2 regions of the Kribbella sp. NPDC026611 genome follow, and region 1 is predicted to be linked to the other one. Evidence: riboswitches for the same ligand, from Rfam matches in the RefSeq annotation. Region 1 holds a riboswitch; the other holds the start of a gene.

The links. A riboswitch is a leader RNA that binds a small molecule or an ion and turns the genes downstream of it on or off. The one in region 1 is predicted to bind thiamine pyrophosphate.
Region 2: another riboswitch for thiamine pyrophosphate. It lies ahead of AB0E69_RS12180 (cytosine permease); the one in region 1 lies ahead of thiC (phosphomethylpyrimidine synthase ThiC).

The regions. Positions count from the first base shown of each region.
Region 1 is NZ_JBEZYC010000003.1:864,685-871,558, reverse strand. Features, by position in the region: gene AB0E69_RS16125 (RDD family protein) at 1-210, shown strand, start outside; gene AB0E69_RS16120 (RDD family protein) at 325-981, shown strand; gene AB0E69_RS16115 (hypothetical protein) at 1,883-2,437, opposite strand; gene AB0E69_RS16110 (transposase) at 2,434-2,991, opposite strand; gene thiC (phosphomethylpyrimidine synthase ThiC) at 3,309-4,931, opposite strand; TPP riboswitch at 4,923-5,054, opposite strand; gene AB0E69_RS16100 (lysophospholipid acyltransferase family protein) at 5,095-5,847, shown strand; gene AB0E69_RS16095 (hypothetical protein) at 5,977-6,501, shown strand; gene AB0E69_RS16090 (hypothetical protein) at 6,584-6,817, opposite strand; gene AB0E69_RS16085 (inorganic phosphate transporter) at 6,831-6,874, opposite strand, start outside.
Region 2 is NZ_JBEZYC010000003.1:75,749-82,622, forward strand. Features, by position in the region: gene AB0E69_RS12160 (HipA family kinase) at 1-197, opposite strand, end outside; gene AB0E69_RS12165 (DUF3152 domain-containing protein) at 457-1,302, shown strand; gene AB0E69_RS12170 (hypothetical protein) at 1,684-2,310, shown strand; gene AB0E69_RS12175 (alpha/beta hydrolase) at 2,307-2,960, shown strand; TPP riboswitch at 2,986-3,103, shown strand; gene AB0E69_RS12180 (cytosine permease) at 3,099-4,427, shown strand; gene AB0E69_RS12185 (cation:proton antiporter) at 4,366-5,586, opposite strand; gene AB0E69_RS12190 (flavodoxin family protein) at 5,603-6,307, opposite strand; gene AB0E69_RS12195 (thiamine pyrophosphate-binding protein) at 6,319-6,874, opposite strand, start outside.

The DNA.
Region 1 (6,874 bases):
GGTCAGACCATCGGCAAGCAGGCCGTCGGCCTGAAGCTGGTCGGCGCCGACACCGGTCAGCCGATCGGCGCCGGCAAGGCGTTCGTCCGCCAGATCTCCCACTTCCTCGACAGCATCGCGTGCTACGTCGGCTACCTGTGGCCGCTGTGGGACGAGAAGCGCCAGACGTTCGCGGACAAGATCAACAACACGTACGTCATCAAGCTCTGACCCGCAGCTTCTTCCGAACGCCGTGGCCCCGCTCGGGTCGCGGCGTTCGGTTGTTTGCCGGGGGCGGTGGGCGATACTCAGTGCTGACCTGCGCAGCCGCCGAGAGGATCCTCCGTGACCACTCCTCCAGACCAGCCGGGCCAGTTCCCTCCCGGGCAGCAACCTGGACAGTTCCCCCCGGGTCAGCCTGGGCAGTATCCGCCAGGCCGGCCGGGGCAGTTGCCTCCTGGGCAGCCGGGGCAGGTTCCGTACGGGCAGTTTCCTCCCGGCCAGCCAGGGCAGTACTCGGGGCCGGGGGCGTACAACCCTTATGGGCAAGGTGCTGACGGTTTCTCCTACGCCCCACCGGGCCGCCTGGCCGACTGGCCGATACGAGTCGGCGCATCACTCCTCGACTCGCTCCTCACCCTGATCCCGTCGGTCGCCGGCGTGATCGCGGCACTGGCCATCAACGGCAACCGCGACGAATTAGGCGCGGCCGGCGGAGTGGCAATGGTCGGCGGCTTCCTGCTCGCCTTCCTCGTCTGGGTCTGGAACCGCATCATCACCCAAGGCCGCACCGGCCAGTCCTTCGGCAAGAAGATCACCGGCCTCCGCATCGTCGACCAAACCACCGGCCAACTGATCGGCTTCGGCAGAAACCTCGGCCGCGAAGTCTGCGCCCAGATCTTCAACCAACTCTGCTTCCTGAACGTCCTCTGGCCCCTCTGGGACGACAAGCAGCAAACCTGGCACGACAAGGCCGTCAACGACATAGTCATCCGCACCTGACGGCCAACCTTTGAGCCGGCGGTCGAGGCGGTGTACTGCGACGAGGAGCTGTCCAGCTGCTTCTGGCCCGACGACAGTGAACCACCACCTCAGCCAGCACCAGTAGTTCGTTTACAACGAACGCCAGCCCGCTGCTGTCACCCGCGAGCGCAGCGAGCAACTCCGCGGAGTCAGCCGGGAACCCCGGGGCGCTCGCCCCGAACAAGCAGGGTGGGTGGGGCGGCGCGTAGCACGACGACGAAGGAGCCGTGCGTAGTACGCGATGGGACTACCAGCAGCACCATGCGCAAGCAGTACGGCGCGTAGTACGCCAGCCCGGGCTAGTCGCCCTCACCATCTTGTCCGACGCGAGTGGCCGATCCGCGCGAGTTCCCTCCACCCGGTGAGATCTCCGGAACAAAAATGCCACCTGGTGGCACTTAATCTCCGAAGATCACCCGCGCACCCCAGACTGAGTCGAACCACCGCAGCCCATCACCAGCAGTACGGCGAGTGGTACGCCAGCCCGCGGTAGTGACCCGCGAGCGGCAGCTCGCAACCAGCGAGCGAAGCGAGCAACTCCGCGAGCACAGCGAGCGAGCCCCGGCACTCGCCGGGAATACCGGGGCGCGCCCGCCCCGAACAACGGGGTGGGTGGGGCGGCGCGTAGCACGGCGACGAAGGAGCCGTGCGTAGCACCGCGATGGGACTACCAGCAGCACCACTCACCAGCAGTACGAGGGGTAGTGAGCCAGCCCGCAGCTGTCACCCGCGGGCGGCAGCCCGCAACTCGCCAGCGGCAGCTGGCAGCATGCCGGCGCTAAGCCGGAGGGTGGGCGGGAGCTCGCGTAGTGGTCGCGTAGGAGGAGCGGAGCGACGACGGAGTGGCCGCGGAGCACGCGTGGGACGGACCCAGTACGAGCTAGCGCGAGAGGAGGAAGCCGGCGCAGGTTACGGACCAGAGGACGCTGGTGAAGGTGCCGATGATGAAGCGTTCGGCGACGGCTTGGGGGGTGACGGAGGCTGGTTGGTCGGGGCTGCGGAGCTCCGGGTAGCGGGCCAGGCCTTTGATGGCGAGGACGACAGCGATGCCCTCGGGCCAGCCGGCGACGAGGGCGGCGTAGATGGCGGCTCGCTCGAGTGCGCCGATGAGGGCGCCGCCACGCAGTACCTCGCCGGCTTTCTGCGTGGACTGGGCTCGCGTGTTGCCTCGGTCTACCAGCGCCAGCACAGACGTGGTGAGTGGTCCGCCGCCGGTCAGTGCGAGGCCGCCGGAGAGCAGCAACAGCACGTTCCACCAGCGCTCGGGCCAGCCGACCACGCCATGCCCGGCCAGCAGCAGCACCCCGACAGCGGCCAGGCACCCGAGCATCAGTCCGCAAAGCACGATCTCCAGAGTGGAACCAGATCGCGGCACCCACGCCAGCACAGCCAGCACCAAACCAGCCGCCGTCAACGACAGCACAAGTGCCGTCACGCAGCCGCCCCGGGCTCGAGGAGTGCCGCGGCCAAGACTCGGCCGCGTTGTTCTTCGGTGTAGCCGGCGGCTTGGGCTCGCTGGGTGACCGCGGACTGACTGATGCCCAGTTTGACGCCGATCTCTCGCCTGGAGAGCCCTTCGGACAGCAGGTCGGCTACTGCCCAACCGCGCTCGCTGCGGCGACGCAGGATCGACGCCATCAGCCACAGCACGGTCTCCACCTGCTCCGCGACCCGGGCGTCCGTCCCGACCACGTTCACATGGTGCGGGCTCGACTTGGCACGCGTGACCGCCTCCCGCGCGAACACGAAGGCATCCCCGTTCCCAGCTCGGGTACTGCGAGGCAGCGGCTGCGCGACCGCTCCGACGCCAAGTCCGACGTACCAGCTGTCCGAGCGGAGCAGCTCGACGATGACGTCGACGGTCGGGCGGGCCTCGGAAAGCACACCCTGCACCTCGTCCCCGGCGGTCCGCTCGAACTTCCGGAGCAGTCCGGGCCGCCGCGGCCGGCGGTTCAGGGAGTTCAGCAGCTCGGGTACGAGATCGCTCATGCTTCGGCTGCCGCGCTGATCTACCGTGAGAACGAAGACCATCACCGCCACCATCCTTCCGAACTTCCGGACTCCGAGCTTCCGGACCAGAGAAGTTCACCGGTCTTAAGGCTACAGTCTTATTCACGCTGAGTGAAGGATAAAACCTGAATCGGTTCAGCCGATCACTCCCAGTGATCGCCCCGGTGGCCGCCGATCCTCCAATTTTCCGCTCAAACCAGCCGGCCCGGCATCTCGACGCATGCCGCGGCTTCACCGAGAGTCAACGCGTGAGACCCTCCCGGCAGACACCTCAGCCTGCCGGGAGGACCGAAATCTCACTCGGCCAACGGCAGGTACAACTTGCTGTCCGCGGCCTTGAACGTCTCCGACATCTCGGCGAACCCGGCCTCGATCGCCTCGGTCGAGGTCAGCCCGTGCTCCTCGGCGTACGCGCGGACATCAGCCGTGATCCGCATCGAGCAGAACTTCGGCCCGCACATCGAGCAGAAGTGTGCCGTCTTCGCGGGCTCGGCCGGCAGCGTCTCGTCGTGGAAGGACCGCGCCGTGTCCGGGTCCAGCGACAGGTTGAACTGGTCCTCCCAGCGGAACTCGAACCTTGCCCTCGACAACGCGTCGTCCCAGTCCTGCGCGCCCGGGTGCCCCTTGGCCAGATCGGCCGCGTGGGCAGCGATCTTGTACGTGATCACGCCGGTCTTGACGTCGTCGCGGTCCGGCAGCCCGAGATGCTCCTTCGGCGTGACGTAGCAGAGCATCGCCGTACCCAGCCAGCCGATCTGCGCCGCGCCGATCGCCGACGTGATGTGGTCGTACGCCGGTGCCACATCGGTTGCCAACGGCCCCAAAGTGTAGAACGGCGCCTCCCCGCACAGCTCCTCCTCGAGCTGCACGTTCTCCGCGATCTTGTGCATCGGCACGTGCCCCGGACCCTCGATCATCACCTGTACGTCGTGCTCCCAGGCCACCCGGGTCAGCTCTCCCAACGTGCGCAGCTCGGCGAACTGCGCCGCGTCGTTCGCATCCGCGATGCACCCCGGCCGCAGCCCGTCGCCCAGCGAGAACGTCACGTCGTACTCCCGCAGGATGGCGCACAGCTCCGCGAAATGCGTGTACAGGAACGATTCCTGATGGTGCGCGAGACACCAGGCCGCCATGATCGACCCGCCCCGCGACACGATCCCGGTGATCCGCCGCGCGGTCAGCGGCACGTACCGCAGCAGTACGCCGGCATGCACGGTCATGTAGTCCACACCCTGCTCGCACTGCTCGATCACCGTGTCGCGGTACACCTCCCAGGACAGCTCGGCCGGATCGCCCTTCACCTTCTCCAGCGCCTGGTACAGCGGAACCGTCCCGATCGGCACCGGTGAGTTGCGCAGGATCCACTCGCGCGTCTCGTGGATGTTCTTGCCGGTGGACAGGTCCATCACCGTGTCCGCGCCCCACCGGGTCGCCCAGACCAGCTTCTCGACCTCTTCCTCGATCGACGACGAAACGGCCGAGTTGCCGATGTTCGCGTTCACCTTCACCAGGAACTTCTTCCCGATGATCATCGGTTCGCTCTCCGGGTGCCGCCGGTTCGCCGGGATGATTGCGCGGCCGCGCGCCACCTCCGACCGGACGAACTCCGGGTCGACGCCCTCGCGGACGGCGACGTACCTCATCTCCTCGGTCACCACCCCGGCGCGCGCGTACCCGAGCTGGGTCCGCGGCTCGCGGCCGTCGATCCAGGCCCGCCGCAAGGCCGGCAGGCCGGCCTGCAGGTCGATCTCCGCGGCCGCGTCGGTGTACACACCCGACGTGTCGTAGAGGTCGAAGTGCTCGCCGTTGGTCAGATGCACCCGGCGGGCCGGTACGTCCAGCTCCCCGCGGTAGATCTTCTCCGAGCCCGAGATCGGGCCGGTGGTGACGGCCGGACGAATCGTGCTGACATTCACCATGCTGGTGCTCCCTACGCCGGAATTACCCGGACAGGTTCGGCGGTCGGCGGCGCCGGCCAGGTGCGATTCCTGGTCCAGCCGCCCTCTCAGCCCACTACGGTGCGAGCTCCCGCGATCTCAAGTTGTCACTGGACACCCTAGACGAAGCCGATAGGTTCGGGGCATGCGAGATCTCGTGTACCCGCCCGTCGTCGCGTTCGCGAGGACCGCGTTCAAGGTGCTGGACCTGCGGCTCCGGATGACCGGGACCGAGCACGTACCGCGGACTGGTGGCGCGGTGATCGCCCTCAACCACATCAGCTACGTCGACTTCATCCTCGGCGGATACGGCGCGCTGCCGAGCAAGCGGCTGGTCCGCTTCATGGCCAAGGACTCGCTCTTCCGCAACCGGTACTCCGGTCCGCTGATGCGCGGCATGCACCACATCCCGGTGGACCGGGAGGCGGGCGCCGCGTCGTACCAGCAGGCCCTGGAGTACCTCGCCGCCGGTGAGGTGGTCGGGGTGTTCCCGGAGGCGACGATCAGCCGCTCGTTCGAGCTGAAGGAGTTCAAGTCCGGCACGGTCCGGCTGGCCGCGGAGGCCGGCGTACCGATCGTCCCGATGATCCTGTGGGGCACCCAGCGGATGCTCACCAAGGACCATCCGCGGGACTTCTCCCGGCATCGCACGATCGCGATCACCGTCGGCGAGCCGATGAAGGTCACCGCTGACGACGATCCCACCGAGGCGACCGCACAGCTCCGGACGACGATGGCCGGGATGCTCGACGAGACCATCCGCGCGTACCCGGAGCAGCCTGCCGGCGCGTGGTGGCTGCCGGCGGCGTACGGCGGTGGCGCGCCGACACCCGAGGAAGCGGAGCGGCTCGACCAGGAGGAACTCGCCCGGCGGGCGGCGAAACGCGCGCAGCGCTGAGCGGACAAGACCTTGACCACCAAGGGGGTACGACGGTACTAAGGCAGTCGTTGACGGAGCAGGAACCTGGGGGGTCCCTGTGTTGCGAGCCGGGCGGGCTCGCCGACTCAGGCGGGGCGGGGAACAATTTTGATCGATACACCGGAAGAACTGCACCTGTTCGACCCGGGCACGCTGACAGTGGCGCCGCACGTCGCCGAGCATCTCCCCGATGCCGGCGCGTTCTTCGTCGACTGGGCGACCCGAGGTCTTCCTATCGACCGAGCGCGTGAGATCGAGTCCGCGGTGAACGGCCGGCGCCACCAGAACGGCTGGTTCCCGCTGGAGAGCCTGGACACCATCGGCCCGAAGGGCTTCTGGCGCGGTCCGCTGACCTACCTGGCCCGGATGACCGCCGATGACGCGTCGATCCTGCAGGAGTGGGCCTCGGACGGCCTGGAGGGCGAGAACGAGCGCCGGATCCAGGCGACGGTGAACCACCTGCTCTTCCAGCAGGGGCACGCCGCCGCGGCGACGTGGGCGGTCGCAGTACGGCCGAAGACCTACCTGGACGCGGAGGTGCTGGGCGACCGCCTGCTGGCCGCGTGGGAGTACAACCTCGGCTCGATCCGCGCCAAGGACGTCGCCAAGTCGGTACGGCGCTGGAACCGCTGAAAGACCGTACGGCGGGGCAGCCGCCAGACTGCCCCGCCGTACCTCCGCTACGGCAGTGGAACCTAGCGGAACTCAGCGAACCTCAGTGGAACTGCGGAATGATCAGGTAGAGGCCGTAGAGGACCGCTGCGAAGCAGGCCGCGAAGCAGAGCGCCGCGACGCCGGTGTCCATCACCGACGGCTGCTTGTTGTTGTCGATCGCGACCGCGCGCCGCGCCATCGCGCTGATGCCGAGCGAGAACAGGACGGCCAGGCCGACTCCGAAGAGCAGGCTGACGATCGCCACCTCACCGAGCGCACCCCATTTGATGTGCATTGCCGTGCTCCTCTCAGGCCGCCGCGGCCGGGCTGGTGGCCGGTGTGGTGGTCGGGT
Region 2 (6,874 bases), 790 kb from region 1:
GAGAGCTTTCCGTGGGGATTACCAGGCCACTTCATCCAATAGTTTTGGCCGCTGGTTGTTGCTGCGAGAACAGGTTTCGCGCCGGTCAGAGCTGTCCTCAATATGACCTGGGCTGACTCGTGCACGGGTCCACGATCGGCGCTGCTCAGCGCGCGCATGAAAGCGTCATCCGACCATGCGCCCCCGTCAGCCGCCACATTGCTCCCTGATCGCCACCGCTCCGCTTGCCGAACCGCTTCCGGCGGCCGGTCAGAACAAGTGTGGAGCGTAGACCTCCGTCCTGCAGAAGCGAAGCTCATTCGCGTTGATGGTCCCTGAGCCAGGTAATCCGTAAAGGTCTTGCTTGGCCTCTGTGCTGGTGGAGTCGGCGCTTCGGTGGTGGATGTATGTGGTGGCCAACGGATCGTTGGTGGGAGGGGCCTTTCGTGGGGTCGGTGGAGTCGATAGGGTCTTGGTATGGGTAGGCGGCGGCGTGTGAGGTCTCGGCACGGGCGGCGGAAGTCCTACCGAGGGCAGTGGGTTGCGGTCACTGCGTTGGCTGTGGTGGGGACTGGGGTAGTGGCTCACCCTGAGGTGGCGCGTCGGGTCAGTTTGGCGGCTGAGGCGGGGGCTGGTGTGCCGAGTGCGCGGGTGTCCAGCGCGCCGGTCGGGACACCTACGCCGGTCGTGACGCCGGGGCCTGCGACTGTGGCTGCGCCTACGCAGCGGTTTACTACTCCGTTGCGGCCGGCTCCTACCTTGGCTCGGGGGCCGAAGGCGGCTAGGCCTAATTTCAGTGTTTCTTCGGGGAAGTTGGCTGTGGTGGCGGGGAGCAACAAAGCCACGGGGGTGCGGGGGAAGCTGACTTATCGGGTGGAGATCGAGCAGGGGTTGTCGGTGAACGGGGCCGCGGTGGCGGCGGCTATTCACAAGACGTTGACGGATCCGCGTGGGTGGCAGGCGGTGCATCCGGTCAGGTTCGAGCGGACGGATCGGGCCGACGCGCAGCTCCGGATTATTTTGGCGACGCCGACGTTGACGGACAAGCTGTGTCTGCCGCTCGACACTGGTGGTGAGGTGTCGTGCCGGGTCGAGAACCGGGTCGTGCTGAACGCCAAGCGGTGGATGTACGCGATTCCGGCGTACCACGGGCAGGTCGAGCTCTACCGCAGCTACCTCGTCAACCACGAGGTCGGGCACGCGCTTGGGCATGGGCACTCGACGTGTACGCGGGTGAAGACCCCGGCACCGGTGATGATGCAGCAGACGAAGGGGCTGGCCGGCTGCCTGCCGAATGCCTGGCCGACGATCAAGGCGACCTGAGAAACTGGGGTACGACGGGAGGAGGACGCGATGTCATCACAGGACTTCCCGACGTACGGCCGCGACGAGCCCGAACGGGCAGCAGAGCCCACTGAGGACCATCACTACGCTCCGCCGGCACCGTACGGCGGTGGTACGTACTCGGGGCCGCATCCGCCCGACGAGCAGTTCCCGTACGCCCCGCCCCAGCCCTACGGCACCCCTCCCGGGCAGTGTTCCAGCCAGGGCTGGACAGTCTCAGGCCAGCCACCAGCGCCGGCCCAGGCACCCGCAAGCCCGCCGCCCGCAGGCCAGCCGATACAACATGGTCAGCCGATGCAACCAGGCCAGCCAGTAGGACCAGGGCACGCGCTCGGTCCAAGCCAGTTAGGGCCAGGCCCGATGGGCCCGGGCCAGGCCTACGTCCAGCCCCCGGTCTATCGCCAAGGGACGCCCTACGGCGCCCCGGCCCACCCGCAGCAGCATGAGCTGCCGACCTACGGACGCGAGCAGACAGCTCCCCGCGACCCTAGAGCCGCGAGGGTAGTAGTGCTGGCCGCAGTGGTTGCCGGCTTCTACGGCCTGCTGGTAGCAACCGTCCAGCGAGTCTCGCTGAGGGAGATCTCTCAAGCGCCCGGCTCGCCGCTCAACCATCCGCTGCGGACCGACGTGATCGACACCATCGGACAGCTGCTGCTCGTGGTAGTAGGCGCGGCCGCGCTGGTGATGTGGGGACGCGACATCCTCGCCCGGCGCAAGGCGGGCCGCCAACCCGACCCCGTTGAACTCGGCGGGATCCTGCTCGTCGCCGTGTCGGTGATCCCGATCCTGGTCTGGATCATCATGGTGCTCTCCACCGGCCTCGGCGGGATCGACGGCTCGATCCACCGGTTGCCGACGGCGTACGGCTGGGGTGGGATCGGGCTGCTGATCCTCGCCGCCGGCCTCTTCCTCGGGTACCGCGAGCTCAAGCCCGACGTACCGAACCCGGTCGTCCAGGGGCCGCCGACCAAAGCGCCCTGGGAGTGAGCGCACCCGTAATCCTGGTGCCGGGTCTGGGCCTCGGCCCCGAGTCGTACGCCAGGACGGTCGAGCACCTGATCACGCCGTACCACGTGGTCACCCTCCCCGGGTACGGCGAACCGGCCGGTTCGCGCGAGGACCTGCACCCGAAGGCGCTCGCCGTCGCGCTGGCCGACAAGGTCCGGGAGAAGTCCGTCCTGGTCGGCCACTCGGCCAGCTGCCAGATCATCGTCGAGACCGCCGTCCGGTATCCCGAGCTCGTCCACGCGCTCGTCCTGGTCGCACCGGCCGGTGACGCCACCATGTCGAGCTGGGTGGATCGCGCCGTCCGCCTGGTCGGCTCCGCGATCCCGGACGTACCGAAGCTGATCCGCAGCGTCACCCCGCAGTACGCCCGCACCGGCCTCCCCGCGATGGCCCGAGCGGGTGAGGCTTCGCGGCAGCACGACCTCGCCGAGGTCATCTCCCGGGTGCGGCAGCCGGTTGTCATCATCCGCGGCAAGCATGACCTGATGTCGACCGCGGAGTGGGTCGAGCGCCTGGCCACGCTCAGCCACGGCGAGGCCCGCACGCTCGAGACGGGTTCGCACGTACCGATCGCCACCAACGGCCCCGAGGTCGCGGCGCTCATAGAACGAGCAGCCAGTCTCCCCTAGCGGGCGACAGCAGTTATATTGACTGCACAACCTTTGCGGGAGCTCGCACCGAGGATGCGCGGGCTGAGAGGGCGACAGCTGGGTCGCCGACCGCCTGAACCTGACCGGGTAATGCCGGCGTAGGGATTGGGGTCACTGATGACCGATACCGCTGTTCGTCCTGCCGGCAGCACCGAGGCGCCGCTCGTCCTGACCACGGACGCCCCGCGGACCCTTGGCTTCCTCGACCAGTTCACGCTCTGGGGCAACTTCGGCATCTCGCTGTTCGGACCGGTGACCGGCGCGCTCGTCGCGGCGTACACCGGCTCGCTCTGGCAGGGCCTGCTCGCGGTCGTCGTCGGCTGCGGCATCGGTGCGCTGGTGCTCGGCGGCGCGGCCGTCTTCGGCTCCCACACCGGCGCACCGGCGATGGCGAGTCTCCGCGGCATGTTCGGTCGCGGCGGCTCGACGGTGCCGACCGTGCTCAACATCGCGCAGAACGTCGGCTGGGCGACGATGGAGATCATCGTGATCTCGCAGGCCGCGGTCGCCGTGACGAGCGAGCGCTGGCGCTGGCTGTTCGTGGTGCTGGCCGGGCTCATCGCCACCACGATGGCGGTCCGGCCGCTCGGCAGCGTGAAGGTACTGCGGAAGTTCATGGTCTGGCTCGTGCTGGCCGCCTCCGTCTACCTGTTCGTCCAGGTGCTCGGCAAACCCGTGCACGACCTCCCGCAGGACAGCGTGTTCGGCTTCTGGCCCGCGGTGGACCTGGCCGCCGCCGGGGTGGTCTCGTTCGCACCGCTGGCCGCCGACTACACCCGCCACTCGCGCACCAACAAGGCAGCCTTCGCCGGCTCCGCGCTCGGCTACGGCCTGGCCGCCATCGGGTACTACGCCCTCGGTGTGGTCGCCGTCGCGACGTTGCAGACCAACAGCGAGGACGTGATCACCGCACTGGTCACCCTGCCGGCCGGCGCGATCGCGCTGCTCGTACTGCTGGTGGACGAGGTCGACGAGGCGTACGCCAACGTCTACTCGACCACGATGGCGGCCCACAACCTGATCGGTCACGTCGACCGGCGCTGGATCTCGGTGGCCATCGGCATCATCGCCACCGGCATCGCACTGCTGGTCGACCTCGGCAACTACACGCAGTTCCTGTACCTGATCGGCTCGGTCTTCGTCCCGTTGTTCGCGGTCGCGATCGCGGACTTCTTCGTGGTCAGCAAGATGCAGTGGGACGTGTCCGGTACGGCGAAGTTCCGCTGGCAGCCGACGCTTGCGTGGCTGATCGGCTTCATCGCCTACCAGCTGGTGAACCCCGGTACCGTCGCCGGCTGGTCCCCGTTCTGGACGAAGATCCAGCAGGCCCTCTTCGACCACCAACCGGTGCCCGGCTGGCTCGGTGCGACGTACACCTCGATCGTCATTTCGATGCTGGCCGCGGTGCTTCTGGGGCGGATCGGGCCGCGTCGTCCGGCCGCCTGAGCAAGGCGAGCGCGGCAGCCGGAAACAGCAGGACGGACAGCAGCCCGGCGCAGACCAGCGCGGCGGCGGTCACCGGGCTCATCAGGCCGGTGGCCACGCCGATCTGGGTCGCGGTCACGATGAACGGCAGCGACGTGGCCTGCAGCAGTCCGGCCGCCGTCGACGACCGTACGCCGAGCGTGCGCACTGAGAGGTACGCCGGTACGCCGCGAACGACCAGCAATGCGACCAGGAACAGCGGTACCCGCAGCAAAGCGGCGGTGTCGGCGAACAATCCACCCAGGTCCAGCCGCAGGCCACTCGTGACGAAGAACACCGGGATCAGGAAGCCGTAGCCGAGCGCCTCCAGCTTGATCCGGAAGCGCGGATGCGAGTCGTCGCTGCGGTCGACCAGTCCGACGACCGCCCCGGCCAGGAAGGCGCCGAGGATGGTCTCCAGGCCGAACTGCGCGGCCAACGCCACGAAAGCGACGAGCAGCAGCACCGCGGCGCGCACCCGGATCTCGGCGGTGGTGTCCTGGAGCCGCAGCAGCACCAGGCCGATCCGGCGCGATCGTCCGGCCGTGGCCACGACGACCCCGGTCACCACGACCAATACCGCGAAGAGACCGACCATGATCAGTCGCTCGCCCGCGCTACCGCCCTCGGTCGAGAAGACCAGGGAGAGCAGCAGGACCGCCGCGAAGTCGGCTACCGACGCTGCCGCGATGGTGAACTGGCCTACCGACCCGTCCACTTGGCCCGCGTCCTTGAGCACCGGAACGACCAGTCCCAGTGAAGTAGCGGAGAGCGTGACGGCGACCAGCAGCGCGCTGTGCACCCAGCCGACGGCCGAGAACGCTGCCCCGGCCGCTCCGCCCAGCACCAGAGTCACCAGGTAGCCCAGGACGGCGAGCCGCAGCACCTGGCCGCGGAGCTGGTGAACGTCGATCTCCAGCCCGGCCAGGAAGAGCAGGAACGCCAGGCCCAGCAGCGCGACGATCTGCACCGCCAGGTCCACGTCCACCAGGCCGAGGCCGTGCGGCCCAACCACGATGCCGGCCACGATCTCCAGCACCACCGCGGGCACCCGGAGCCGCGGAGCCAGCCCCAGCAGCAGCGGGGCCAGCAACGCGATCAGGGCAACCGCGAACAGGTTGGTGAACCCAACGTCCGGCATCTCCCCCTCCCGATCCTCAGCGGTATTCGGGGTTCTCGAAGTCGAAGCGGCAGCCCGCGTCCCACTCGGAGCGTTGGTTGCCGTGCGCCGGGACACCGCCGGCGTCCTTGAGCATCCGGGCGAGGTGCAGCAGGTTCCAGGTCATGAAGGTCGTGTTCCGGTTGGTGAAGTCGTTCTCCGGACCGCCCGATCCCTGGTCCAGGTACGACGGACCCGGGCCGGCCGCGCCGATCCAGCCGGCGTCGGCCTGCGGCGGGACCGTGTACCCGAGGTGCTGCAGCGAGTAGAGGACGTTCATCGCGCAGTGCTTCACGCCGTCCTCGTTGCCGGTGATCAGGCAGCCGCCGACGCGGCCGTAGTACGCGTACTGCCCGTGCTCGTTGAGGATCGAGGAGTTGCCGTAGAGGCGTTCGATCACCCGTTTGGTGACCGAGCTGTTGTCGCCCAGCCAGATCGGCCCGGCGATCACCAGGATGTCGGCGGCCATCACCTGCTCCTGGATGGCCGGCCAGGCGTCGGTGGCCCAGCCGTGCTCGGTCATGTCCGGCCAGACACCGGTCGCGATGTCGTGGTCGATCGCGCGGACCACGTCGACCTGGACGCCCTGCTTGGCCATGATGTTGCGGCTCACTTCGATCAGGCCCTCGGTGTTGCTGACCTCTGGTGACCGTTTCAGCGTGCAGTTCAGGAACAGCGCGCGAAGGTCGTCGTACTCGGGCATGGTGTGTCTCCTCAGAGCAGTTCTGGGTCCTGCTCGATGCAGAGCAGGGCCGGGCCGGTAGCGGCGAACAGTTCGGTCATGGCGGCGTCGAGGGCGGAGCGGTCGGTCACCCGGAGGCCGGTCGCGCCGCACAGCTCGGCGTACGCCGCCCAGTCGGGGTTGTGGAGCGACGTGTGCCAGACCGGGTAGTCGGCGGCCAGCTGCTCCTTGCTGATCTTGCCGAGTGAGTGGTTGTCCAGCAGCACGTGCTTGATCGGGATGCCGTACTTCACCGCGGTGGTGAGCTCAGCCGAGTACTGGCCGAACCCGCCGTCGCCGGTGACCGCGACGATCGGCCGGCCGGGCGCGGCGGCCCAGGCCCCGAGTGCGGCCGGGTAGCCGAAGCCGATGGACCCGAGGTAGCCGGACATCAGCACCGGCTGCCCCTTCGACTCCAGGTACCGGCCGAGCGAGTAGGCATGGTTGCCGACGTCAACGGCCACGACGGCGTCGGCCGGCAGATGTTCGGACAGCGCGGCAAAGACCGCGGCTGCGGAGACGCCTCGACCGCGGTCATCGGCGACCCGG